Regions from separate parts of the Teredinibacter turnerae T7901 genome, predicted to be linked through region 3. Evidence: predicted binding sites of a transcription regulator. Region 3 holds the regulator's gene; each other region holds the start of a gene.
The links. The regulator sigma-54, encoded in region 3, starts transcription at its own class of promoters, with help from an activator protein. The targets are predictions, from matches to a motif close to TGGCACANNNNTTGCNNT.

Region 1 (3,143 bases), 2.3 Mb from region 3:
TGCGGCCAAGTCTCGCTCTGCCAGAGCCTGACGCTCTTCCTGCAACAAATGGAGTAAGGTCTCGCAGGAGGCGATATCGCTGCTTAATTGGCTGTGGACTTGTTTGGCGTTAAGAAACATAGCTGGACTCGCTCGAAAATCATTCCGCAATCTGGCAACCTGACAAAAGTTTGTCGCTTGGCTGGCTGCCAGGGTTCATATGATGGGAAAGTGCATTTTTTATGCCTGAGTCAGGCGGAGGGGCAAACCGGGAAGAAGCAAGCGGCCAGTGCCGCTCACTAGCCAAGTAAATCGTCTTGTTCGAGCATTTTACCTGCGATGGCCTGTGCATCGACCTGGTATCGCCCTTCAGCCAGAGCAGCGCGTATTGCAGCGACTTTGTCCTGATCAACGTCCGGACTCTGCGAAAGTGCCGTTGAAAGCTTGGCAAGGGTTTGTCCCTGGGGGCTCAGCGAGACGCTATCTTGCGCAGCTGGCGCGGGACTGTACTCCGCTGCCGGCGCATTGCGTCCAGTCGGTGTCGCGCGGGCTTTGGCAGAACCGGAGGCCGCGCCAGATGCCGGATTCAAGTTGTTGCCAGTATCAATGACCATGTGCGTATCCACGTATTAGTTTGGCGGACGAACCGCCAATATGATGTGCTGTACCTGTAACATCGGCCACCACACCTGAAACTTTAGCAATAATTTGTGCGCAGCACATCACCAGTGTGCCACCCGCACAGTACCAGGCCCGGTAACCTGCGCATCAACTATTCTCTGCGACCGATTGTTGCGAACTTTTATCTGTTCGCCCACTCCGCCGTTGGTGAGGGCCGTGGCTTCGGTAACCACGCGCAGCGCGCTGGAGCGCGCTTCGAGCACCACTGTCTGGCCTTTTTTTACCACATCTGGCGCCTTGACCTGATTGAGCTTGATGATCTCGCCGGGGCGGAGCATTCGCCTGGCTTCCAGCCCCACGACCCGCGCAGGGTCACGAAGATAGCCGCCTGTAAGGTGGCTGGTGTTCATTCTTTGGGTCACCACATCGCCCGCGGTAATCTGTGCACCGCGGCCTATGGCGCCCGCCGCAATCACGACTTCCTCGAAGGTTTCGACCTGGACTGGCACATAGATTGTCCAGCGGGCCGTTCCTGTACAGCGTGTTTTAACGCTGATATTCGACGCGTTGGCTGTGGGTGTGTTCATGGTCATCGTCAGTTTGCCGTCACAGGGGCGCAATTGCAGGCGTGGATCGAGGTTACCTGCTTCAATTCTAAGGGTGTCGCCGACCACCAGGTGAGGGTAGAGCGGTGTTAATTCCGACTTGGCAAAGTTTTGGACCTCAGTGCGTAATTGGTTGATATCCATGAGATTTTGCTGCGCAAATGCGCGACTAATGAAAATCACTCCGATGCCGACAACGACTAGGAGGCACCGGTTTACAACGCGCAGGCCAGCCGATTTTACGGCCTTATTACTTTTCAAAAAAAAGCGTCGCATTGCTATTCTTGTCCTATGCTGTAAGTAATCTTGGCGCGGGTTCCAAGTCGAGTCTGCTCACGAAAATGACAAAAATTTGGCGTTTACCCGGGAAACAACGTTAATTTTTGCTTAGTGACAGAGTAATAGCAAAGCCTGTGCCGGACGCCGGGTGTCGTTAGACCAAATGATTTAAGAGGGCCACCTATGGCAGGGGTATTAGACAGCGTCAACCAGCGGACACAATTAGTAGGGCAAAACCGACTGGAGTTGTTGTTATTTAATCTGGGCGGAGCACAGAAATACGGTATAAACGTTTTTAAAGTGAAGGAAGTTTTACAGTGCCCGCCACTCAGTGAAATTCCCAAACGCAACCCGGTGATTCGCGGGGTTGCACACATCCGTGGGGGAACAATCCCCATTATGGATATGCGCCAGGCCACTGGTCACCGACCATTGGAAAACATCGAAGATTGCTTTGTTATTATTACTGAATATAATCGCTCGACTCAGGGTTTCCTGGTCCGCGGTGTGGAGCGTATTGTTAACATGAACTGGGGTGATATTCACCCACCACCCCGTGGCGCAGGCAAAGAAAATTACCTTACCGCCGTCACCGAGGTGGAAGGAAAATTAGTAGAAATTATCGACGTAGAAAAAATTCTGGCGGAAGTGTCTCCTCTTCCAGAAGATGTTAGTGCCGAAGTCATTGAGGACTCCAAGCGCGAAACTGTGGTGTGTAAACACGTGCTTATCGTGGATGACTCGACTATCGCCCGCAAGCAAATACAAAAGGTTATGCAGTCGCTGGGGTGTAAAACCACCCTTAGAAAAGACGGTAGCGAAGCCTTGCAGTTTCTCGAAGAAATGCTTTCTGAAGGTAAAGATCCGTACCATGAATTACTGCTGGTGATTTCAGATATTGAAATGCCTGAAATGGATGGCTACACCTTTACTGCCGAGTTGCGCGCTAACAGCCGACTAAAAAATCTTCATGTTATTCTGCATACATCCCTAAGTGGGGTGTTTAACGAAGCCATGGTGAAGAAGGTTGGAGCGGACGATTTCCTTGCTAAATTCCATCCCGATGAGTTGGCGAAACGGGTGAATCTCCGTATCGCTCAGCTTACTGGTGAAGGTGAAAAAGTTGAGCAATAAGGGCGCGGACCTGAGTGTTCGCGCTAGGCGTTCCGACTATCATGACAGCAAATTCAGACAGCCATCACTCTGGCCGGTTACAACTGGACTCACGGGAATTTAACGATTTTCGTGATTACCTCCAGAAAATTGCCGGTATCGACCTGGGGCATAATAAGCAATACCTGGTGTCGACCCGCATTCGCCGGATAATGATCGATTATCAATGCGAGACCCTCGGTGAACTCACCACCAAAATAAAAAGCCCTGTCAATAAAGAGTTGCGCCAAAAAGTGGTTGATGCAATGACCACTAACGAGACTTTTTGGTTTCGCGATCTGTACCCGTTTGAATATTTTCGCAATACGTTGTTGCCGGAACTTACACAAAATAAAACCAACAACCGAATCCGCATTTGGTCCGCTGCATGCTCCTCTGGACAGGAACCCTACTCGCTCAGCATTGTGGTGGAAGAGTTTATTCGCTCTCAGTTAGGACTTTCGTCGCTGCCGCTGGAAATCGTCGCCACAGACTTATCGAGTAAAG
Region 2 (3,143 bases), 2.6 Mb from region 3:
ATCGATGTCCAGCAATTTCGCCAGATCTTCCACCAAGGCGCGACCGCCTGGCGGGCAGAAATTAATACCTATCTCACCATCAACCACCGCCTTTGCTGCTGGTGAGCAGCCGGGAAAGCCACATTGGCCGCACTGACTTCCAGGCAATATATCTTCGATCTCTTTCACCAGAGGATTTTCTTCTTCAACCGCGAAAACCTTACCGGCAATACCCAACAAAAGACCTAAGCCTGCACCCAAAACTGTAATTGCTAAAATGGCCAGTACCATAATCAGAATCCCCACTAATCCTGTATTACGTTAAGACTTAAATTACACACCTTTAACCAAGCCGCTAAATCCGAGAAAGGTCATCGCCAACAAGCCCGCAGTCACAAGCGCCACTGGAGGCCCGGCAAAAGCCTTTGGAACCTGTGCGAGTAGAAGTCGTTCACGAATGCCTGCGAATATCACCATAATCAGACAAAACCCCAAAGCCGAGCCAAGACCAAATACCAACGCCTGAAGAAAGCTTTGTTGCTCGCGCACACTTATAAGCGGTACACCGAGAACCGCGCAGTTAGTAGTAATTAAAGGTAGGTAAATCCCCAGCGAACGGTACAAAGCAGGGCTGAATTTTTTGATCGCGGTTTCAGTAAACTGAACGACACCAGCAATAACCAGGATGTACGAAAGTATCCGCAAAAAACCGATATCCAGAGGCTGCAATACATACGCCTCCAACAACCAACTGCAGCCGGATGCGAGTGTCATGACAAATGTCGTCGCGGCACTCATGCCGATGGAAGTGTTCAACTTTCCGGACACACCCATAAATGGGCACAAACCCAAAAACCGAACCAAGACCACGTTATTCACCAAGACGGTACCAATAAGCAGGCTGATATACTCCATCGTCATGTATCCCCGTCGCTACAAAATTGTTCTTGATAGCGGCGATGCATCTTGTGTGCCACGGGATTTTGGCCCGCTTAGTTTGTCAGTTTAGATACGTTTTTTTTGATCTAGCTTAATTAGGTTGGGTGAAAACGCCTAAATCTGGGGTTTATCACAGGCGATAAATTGTCGCATTAACGACAAAATAAAAATTATGTAGCACTGATATTTTGTCGGCTAGGCAACAATACAGCGCATTGTCACATTTCAATCACGGCTTTCCGGGCGATTTGTCGCCCGGCACATTTATTGCTGTTCCTGATACGGATGGTGCCAAGCATTCATGGATGCAACAAAATGATTTAAGCGCCAAATAACTCACATCGTATATTCGAATTCCGGAACGCACTGCTATGAGAACACCAGAGTCGCAATCAGCAAAAACCGGCGCCGAAGAAGAAGCCTCTTATGACTTAAGTAGTTCCCTCGACTCCGCTTCAAATAAAAACAAAATTTTCAGTATCAGCAATACGGACCTTTCCCCCGAGGTATTTCATCAAGCGGTGGAACATGCCCCCGTGGCAATCTCCATCACAGACCTGCAGGCAAATATTCTTTACGCGAATCGCGCTTTTAGCAAAGTAACGGGTTATAGCAGCGATGAGGTGATTGGCAAAAACGAGTCAATTCTCTCCAACCACACTACACCACGGCTCGCCTATCAAGCCCTGTGGGGAAGATTACTGCAGAAAAAAACTTGGTCGGGATTACTGGTAAACCGCCGCAAAGACGAATCTCTCTATCTCGCTGAGCTTTCTGTCGCGCCCGTTCTTAATGAGGCGGAAGACGTTGTTTATTATTTGGGAATGCATCGCGACTCCAGTGATTTGCACGAACTCGAGCAACGGGTGAACAACCTGTCGCAAATGATTTCCACTGTAATTAATTCGTCACCTATTGCCATAGCTTTATTAGATAAAGCCAGTAACATTATATTAATGAATCCCACGTTTCAGAAACTGGTGACAGACCTCGCGCCAGATAAGTCACTCGAAGACGCAAAGGAGATATTGTTCCATTTGCTGGGAGAAGACTACGCGACTCTAAAGGCAGACGGCATTGGTTTCCATAGCCATGAAGTCACTTTTGCTGAAGGCGGGCCCAACCAGCGGTGGTATGTCTGTAATGGTACAGCTATCACGCTTGAAGATGAGAACCCTGGCGGCTTTTTTAATCAGCCAGAATCGCAACACAATTTGCTGACGATCGACGACATCACCGAGTTTCGCAAACGACAGCAGGATTCACAGCTCAACGCACTCAAGGCACTCATTGCAGAGGAAGAGCTCGCGCATGCGACGCGCGAAACCTTTAACGGGGCTATTCACAGCTTACAAGGGCCCGTCAACCTTATTGGCGCCGCACTTACTATGCTCGAGCGGCGCCCAGAAAAATTTAGTCAGGACGATCCCGTACTGCAAGCGTTGCGGGACGCACAAACGGCAGGCAATGAAGCACTCGAAAACCTTATATCGTCATTGCCTGTAAGCCAGGAACAGACAAAAATTCCCGTCAATATTAATGAAGTTGTACGCAATGTTATTTCCCTAAGTACCCAAAAGCTGTTGGCGCATGGTGTCGTTATTGATTGGCAGCCTGCAAAGTATTTACCGACAATTGCAAGCAGGGAAGGCAAGCTGGTTAGCGCATTCCGCAATTTAGTAGACAACGCGATAGAAGCAATGAGCGATAGCCACATCGTAAATCGCGAATTGATAATTCGCACGTCTTCAGATAAGCATGTGGTGCGCGTAGAAATTATTGACAGCGGCCCCGGCATACCAGAGCAATTAAGATTTAAAATTTTTGAGCCTTTTTTCAGCACCAAGACACCACACAAAGGTGGCCGAGGTATGGGCTTGTCCATGGTACAGGAAACAATACTGGAACACGCAGGTACCGTTACGGTAAACAACAAACACACTCCTGGTTGCTGCATGGTCGTAGAAATTCCTTACTGCTGATGGGTAAAACCTTCAGTTGACGATCCCTTAGGCGTGAAAAACAAGTTGCAGAGACAATGTTAAAGATGAATACGAAAAATTCTGTGCTCTCTCCGCCGAAGTCGGTTACGCGCACCGAACTTCTTGAAAAGGAAATGCTCGCCGTTAGTAGCATTTCTCAGATCATATGTCACTCAGATAATATTGAAAAAACATTTCAGGAAGTGCTGCAGGTACTCCATGAAGTTGCCGGTATGCAGCACG
Region 3 (3,143 bases):
CGATCATGGCGATATCCAGATTGGCGACAAGCGCGTTACTCACCTGCCAATGCACGAGCGCGCGCGCGCAGGCCTTGGGTATCTGCCCCAGGAAGCGTCGGTATTTCGCAAGTTAACAGTTCAGGATAATATTCTTGCGATTCTTGAGACCCGCAAAGAGTTGAGCCGCAACCAACGCCGTGAGGCGATGGAAAAACTGCTGGAAGAGTTTCACATTGGCCACATTCGCAACAGCCTTGGAATGGCGCTGTCAGGCGGCGAGCGGCGGCGTGTTGAAATCGCCCGAGCACTGGCCACAGAGCCCGATTTTGTGCTCTTGGACGAACCCTTCGCCGGAGTCGACCCGATTTCAGTGAGCGATATTAAGCAGATCGTACAACACCTTAAAAATCGCGGTATTGGCGTGTTGATTACCGATCACAATGTTCGCGAAACATTGGATATCTGTGAGAAAGCCTATATCGTCTCGGAAGGCCACATCATCGCAGAAGGAAGCGCCAATGATGTACTCAACAACAAAAAAGTGCGCGAAGTATATCTCGGTCAGCACTTCCACCTCTAATCGCTTTCTGCAGATAATCAGCAAAATCTCTTGACAAACGACTGACTTTTGTATTTGTCACGGCATAATACTTGCTTCTGATTTTATGCGATTTTATTGCACCTGGACTGCGGCCGGAATACACTAGCCTCATACAAGCCGGCGCCCCACAGGAGTTGCCACTAACTGATAGTGCACTTTAACCAGACGCAGTAAATCGAACTATGAAGCAATCCCTCCAGTTAAAACTGGGCCAGCAGCTCACCATGACCCCGCAGCTGCAACAGGCCATCAGGCTTCTTCAGCTCTCCACGCTCGATCTTCAGGCAGAAATACAAGAAGCTCTGGATTCAAACCCTATGCTCGAAGTTGAGGAAGACCTCAGCGGCGACGACTCTCACAGCGGTATCAATGAACAGGCTCCAGCCAGCAACGAGCTTAATGGCAAGGACAGCGCCGACGGCAAAAGCGATGCTGCAGATGCGAATGGCGCCGACCAGGAGTCCAATTCCGACGCATCCTCCGACGGTGATTGGAACGAAGACAACATTCCCACTGACCTTGCGGTCGACACCAGCTGGGACGATATCTACGACCCCACCCCGAGCGGCACCGGACTCGCAAAACCCGACTCCGACGATTACGATTTTGAATCCCGACGTGGCACATCAGAAACGCTGCAGGATCACTTGCAGTGGCAGCTGAACCTTACCCCCATGTCAGTCCGCGACAAGGATATCGCCGAAGCCATCATTGACGCGGTAAAACCCAACGGTCTGCTCGGCCAGACTCTGGATGAAATTTTTCATGGCCTGGAACCTCACCATGAAGAACTCGAAATGGACGAAGTGGTGGCTGTACTCCACCGGGTGCAACAGTTTGACCCACCCGGCGTTCTCAGCCAGGACGTACGTGAATGCCTGCTCATTCAGCTGAGCCAGCTTGATATCAGCAACGAAGATGTGCGCAACGCAAAAACGCTCGTCAGCGAGTTTCTCGATCTGCTCGGCGGCCGCGACTTCAAACAGCTGATGCGCAAGCTAAAACTGAAAGAAAGCGAACTACAGGCGGCGGTACAGGTTATCCAGGGATTGAACCCGCGACCCGGTGAACAGATTGGCAGCGACGACACAGAGTATGTGGTGCCGGATGTGTTTGTGAACAAGGTAAATAACCGCTGGATGGTGCAACTCAACCCGGATATCGCACCGCGTTTACGCATTAACAGCGACTATGCGTCACTGGTTAAGCGCGCCGACTCCAGCGCTGACAACACTTTTCTACGCGACAACTTACAGGAAGCGCGCTGGTTTTTGAAAAGCCTGCAAAGCCGCAACGAAACCCTGTTGAAAGTCGCCAGCTGTATCGTGGAAAAACAACAGGGGTTTCTCGATTTCGGCCCGGAAGCCATGAAACCGATGGTATTGCACGACGTGGCAGAAATTGTCGAAATGCACGAATCGACGATCTCGCGAGTAACCACGCAAAAGTACATGCACACCCCACAGGGGATTTTCGAGCTCAAATACTTTTTCTCCAGCCATGTGGCCACAGATTCCGGCGGCGAGTGCTCATCTACCGCAATTCGCGCTATCATTAAAAAATTAGTTGCTGCGGAAAATGCACGCAAACCGCTCAGCGACTCAAAAATTACAGGGCTATTGGCAGAACAGGGAATCAAGGTCGCACGCCGCACCATCGCTAAGTATCGCGAGTCTCTGAACATACCTCCCTCGAACGAACGCAAGCGTTTGGTATAGCAAAATCTGGGAATGCCGGTCTAAAGTCTGATGCCGCAAATAAAATTTGCGGCTAAAGTGGGCTTGGATCTGAAACTAATACTGGTAGAATGCGCGCCGTTTGACTCCCTGCAACATCCAACATCTGCTGTTTTACCGGGCGCAACGCTATGCAAATTTCTACCATTCTAAACGCCAAGCGAACCCGAGCGAAGATTGCTGGCGGCAGTAAAAAACGCTTGATCGAAACACTCGCTGGCATTTTTAGCGAATCCGACACTGGCCTCGACCAAACTGAATTGTTCCAACATATTTTCGCCCGTGAGCGGCTTGGCTCCACAGGCATTGGCGGCGGTATAGCCATACCCCACTGCCGCTTCAATACCGAAGGCGCGACCTTGTGCGCGTGCGTAACTCTGGAAGAAGCCATTGACTTCGACGCTGTAGACAGCAAGCCAGTCGATCTCATATTTGCCATGCTGGTACCGGAAAACGCCGAAGACGAGCACCTGCAAACCCTTGCCGCACTCGCAGAAACCCTGCAAAGGGATGATTTTGTGAAGCGCCTTCGCAACTGTAAAACCGATGAAGAATTGTTTAACGTGGCGTCTGGTGTAAACTGACGGCTCTACCGGGAAGTAACTAGTCCCTCGCGCGCTCTGCGCTCCTCCATCACATGCGACTCGTACACAGGCAGGTAACATGCGCTTGCTGATTATTAGCGGAAGATCAGGCTCGGGAAAAACCACAGCACTGCACCTGCTGGAGGATGAAGGCTACACCTGCATCGACAACCTTCCTGTCGACCTTCTGCCCGCGCTAATCGAGCAGCTAAGCACCTCTGATCGTCCATCGCCACGGGT
Region 4 (3,143 bases), 680 kb from region 3:
GGCGCGCTCCCTCTTGTGTGGCGTATTGGCACTCTAGGCTTTGGCACTCTACGACGTAAACTGCGCGAACGGAAGTGAACCCGTAACAAAAAAGCCCGGCGAAGGCCGGGCTTGAGTACAGCTGTTAAGCAAAGGCTTATACAGAGTAGTAGAGGTCGAACTCAACTGGGTGAGTAGTGTGCTCAACGCGGTATACGTCTTCCATTTTCAGGTCGATGTATGCGTCGATCATGTCGTCGGTGAAAACGCCACCAGCGGTGAGGAACTCGCGGTCTGCATTCAGGCTGGACAGTGCTTCACGCAGGCTGCCACATACCTGTGGAATAGCATCCGCTTCTTCTTTAGGCAGATCGTAAAGGTCTTTATCTGCAGCATCGCCAGGGTGAAGTTTGTTTTTCACGCCGTCCAGGCCAGCCATCAACATGGCAGCGAATGCCAGGTATGGGTTGGCGATGGGGTCAGGGAAACGCGCTTCGATACGCTTGCCTTTTGGTGAGGCGACGTAAGGAATACGAATCGATGCAGAACGGTTGCGTGCAGAGTAAGCCAGCATTACTGGCGCTTCAAAACCAGGGATCAGACGCTTGTAGGAGTTGGTGCCTGGGTTAGTAAACGCGTTCAGTGCTTTAGCGTGCTTGATGATACCGCCGATGTAGTACAGGGCAGTTTCGCTCAGGCCAGCGTAGCCATCGCCTGCGAACTGGTTTTCGCCATCTTTCCAGAAAGACTGGTGGCAGTGCATGCCGGAACCGTTATCGCCAACGATAGGCTTAGGCATAAAGGTTGCCGTTTTGCCGTAAGCGTGCGCCACGTTGTGTACACAGTATTTCAGGATCTGTACTTCGTCCGCTTTCTTAACCAGAGTGTTGAACTTAACACCGATTTCGTTCTGGCCTGCAGTTGCCACTTCGTGGTGGTGAACTTCAACGTCCAGACCCATTTGGATCATGGCGTTACACATGGCAGAACGGATATCGTGCAGTGAGTCCACTGGAGGAACGGGGAAGTAACCGCCTTTAACGCGCGGACGGTGGCCCATGTTGCCTTCAGAGAAGTCGTGACCGGTAGCCCAGGCTGCTTCTTCGGAAGAAATCTTCACGAAGCTGCCGCTCATGTCCTGACCCCATTTGACGTCGTCGAAGATAAAGAATTCTGGTTCTGGGCCGAAGAAAGCAGTATCGCCGAGACCAGTGGACTTCAGGTATTCTTCTGCGCGTTTGGCGACAGAGCGTGGATCGCGCTCGTAACCTTCGCCAGTAGAAGGTTCAACGATATCGCAACGCAAGATAACGGTAGGCTCATCGGTGAACGGATCCAGCACAGAGGTAGTGTCGTCTGGCATCAAGATCATGTCGGACTCGTTGATGCCTTTCCAACCAGAAATGGAGGAGCCATCAAACATCTGACCGGTGGTGAAAAAATCTTCGTCCACATAGGACGAGGGGATGGTTACGTGCTGCTCTTTACCTTTAGTATCGGTAAAACGCAGGTCTACCCAGCGAACTTCGTTTTCTTTAATCAGATTCAGAGTCTGCTCTGACATGAGATTCCTCCAGAGTCATGGTCTATGTCAATATTGTTATTGGAACGAGAAGGCAAAAATGTAACTCGACTCCACGCGGTGATCTTACGGTAAAGTCACTATGACGCAAGAATGAGTGGATCGTAGATCGCAATTTATGTGCCATAATGTAGCATGGCGCAAAGCACATAAAAAACAAGGACTTGCGGTGCGAGTGAGCTAAATTGTTGCAATCGAGCGCGCCATAGTGGTGCGCAAGTGTGGTACTGCACCAGTGTGGCGCCAAAATCCCGGGCTTGTGGTGGAGTAGCGCAACATTATACTGCTAGGCCTTTTAACTTTGACAGACTCTTTTTAACTTCAGTTGTAGCGAATCAAATGATCTTCACTGTCCGCCTCTTTCCGGAAATCACTATCAAAAGCCATCCGGTGCGCAAACGATGGACCCGCCAGCTCACGGAAAATCTGCGGTTGCTCGGGCGCCGCATACACGAGGGCACCAAAGTTATCCAGGACTGGGACCGTATTGAAGTGCGGGTGCCGGATGACGATGATGCCGTGCAAGCGCAGTTTATCGATATGCTTAAACGCACCCCGGGGATTTCTACTTTTTCTCTGGTCTCGGCCTACCCGTTCACCACGCTGCACGATATCTACGAGCATGCATTACCCCTGTATGGCGATCTTATTGCGAACAAAACGTTTTGTGTTCGTGTAAAGCGCACCGGTAAACACGACTTTACCTCTACGGACGCGGAAAAATATGTGGGCGGTGGTTTGAATCAGCATACCCAGGCGTTGGGTGTGCGCTTGAAAGACCCTGATGTGACCGTGCACATCGATATTAAAGATGATTACTGCTATCTGGTGAATGGTCGCTTTGCGGGGTTGGGCGGTTTTCCCATGGGTACCCAGGACCCGGTGTTGTCGCTGGTGTCGGGTGGATTCGACTCGACGGTTGCCAGTTATTTGATGATGAAACGCGGTTTGCGCACCCACTTTTGCTTCTTTAATCTCGGCGGTCGCGATCACGAGCTAGGGGTGAAAGAGATAGCATTTTATTTATGGAACCGATACTCGGCGAGTCATCGGGTGCGGTTTGTTACGGTGCCCTTCGAGGGTGTGGTTGAGGAGATTCTGGAGAAGATCGACCCAGCAAATATGGGGGTGGTATTAAAGCGAATGATGCTGCGCGCAGCGGAAAAAATTGCCGCACGCGGCGATATTCAGGCGCTGGTTACCGGTGAGGCGGTAGCGCAGGTTTCGAGCCAGACAATCCCCAATCTGTCGGCGATTGAGCGGGTGTGCAATACATTGGTACTGCGGCCGTTGATTGCGATGGATAAACCCGAGATTATTCGTTTATCTCGCGAAATTGGCGCGGAAGAATTTTCTGCGAATATTCCCGAATATTGCGGTGTGATATCGGTAAAGCCTTCTGCAAAAGTACGTTTGGACCGCCTGGAGGCACAGGAAGCGCAGTTCGATTTCTCGCGGCTGGAAAACGCGATTGAGCAGTCGCGGGTGCAGCCCATCGATGCCGTGATGGAAGATTTGCGCAACCCGCAGGCAGAAGTCGAGGCTGTTGCACAATTGCAACCCGGTGACCGTATTATCGATA

Region 1: a site for sigma-54 is predicted at 1,607-1,624, ahead of flgA (flagellar basal body P-ring formation chaperone FlgA). Genes of this name have one in related genera too.
Region 2: a site for sigma-54 is predicted at 1,175-1,192, ahead of nifL (nitrogen fixation negative regulator NifL). Genes of this name have one in related genera too.
Region 4: a site for sigma-54 is predicted at 1,670-1,687, ahead of glnA (glutamate--ammonia ligase). Genes of this name have one in related genera too.

Annotation. Positions count from the first base shown of each region.
Region 1 is NC_012997.1:1,275,506-1,278,648, forward strand. It holds gene TERTU_RS05415 (flagella synthesis protein FlgN) at 1-120, opposite strand, end outside; gene flgM (flagellar biosynthesis anti-sigma factor FlgM) at 279-593, opposite strand; gene flgA (flagellar basal body P-ring formation chaperone FlgA) at 702-1,349, opposite strand; gene TERTU_RS05430 (chemotaxis protein CheV) at 1,668-2,618, shown strand; gene TERTU_RS05435 (CheR family methyltransferase) at 2,660-3,143, shown strand, end outside.
Region 2 is NC_012997.1:1,583,157-1,586,299, reverse strand. It holds gene TERTU_RS06740 (RnfABCDGE type electron transport complex subunit B) at 1-270, opposite strand, end outside; gene rsxA (electron transport complex subunit RsxA) at 313-894, opposite strand; gene nifL (nitrogen fixation negative regulator NifL) at 1,290-2,900, shown strand; gene nifA (nif-specific transcriptional activator NifA) at 2,966-3,143, shown strand, end outside.
Region 3 is NC_012997.1:4,215,654-4,218,796, forward strand. It holds gene lptB (LPS export ABC transporter ATP-binding protein) at 1-562, shown strand, start outside; gene TERTU_RS16930 (RNA polymerase factor sigma-54) at 766-2,301, shown strand; gene TERTU_RS16935 (PTS sugar transporter subunit IIA) at 2,451-2,903, shown strand; gene rapZ (RNase adapter RapZ) at 2,983-3,143, shown strand, end outside.
Region 4 is NC_012997.1:4,893,662-4,896,804, reverse strand. It holds gene glnA (glutamate--ammonia ligase) at 137-1,543, opposite strand; gene thiI (tRNA uracil 4-sulfurtransferase ThiI) at 1,901-3,143, shown strand, end outside.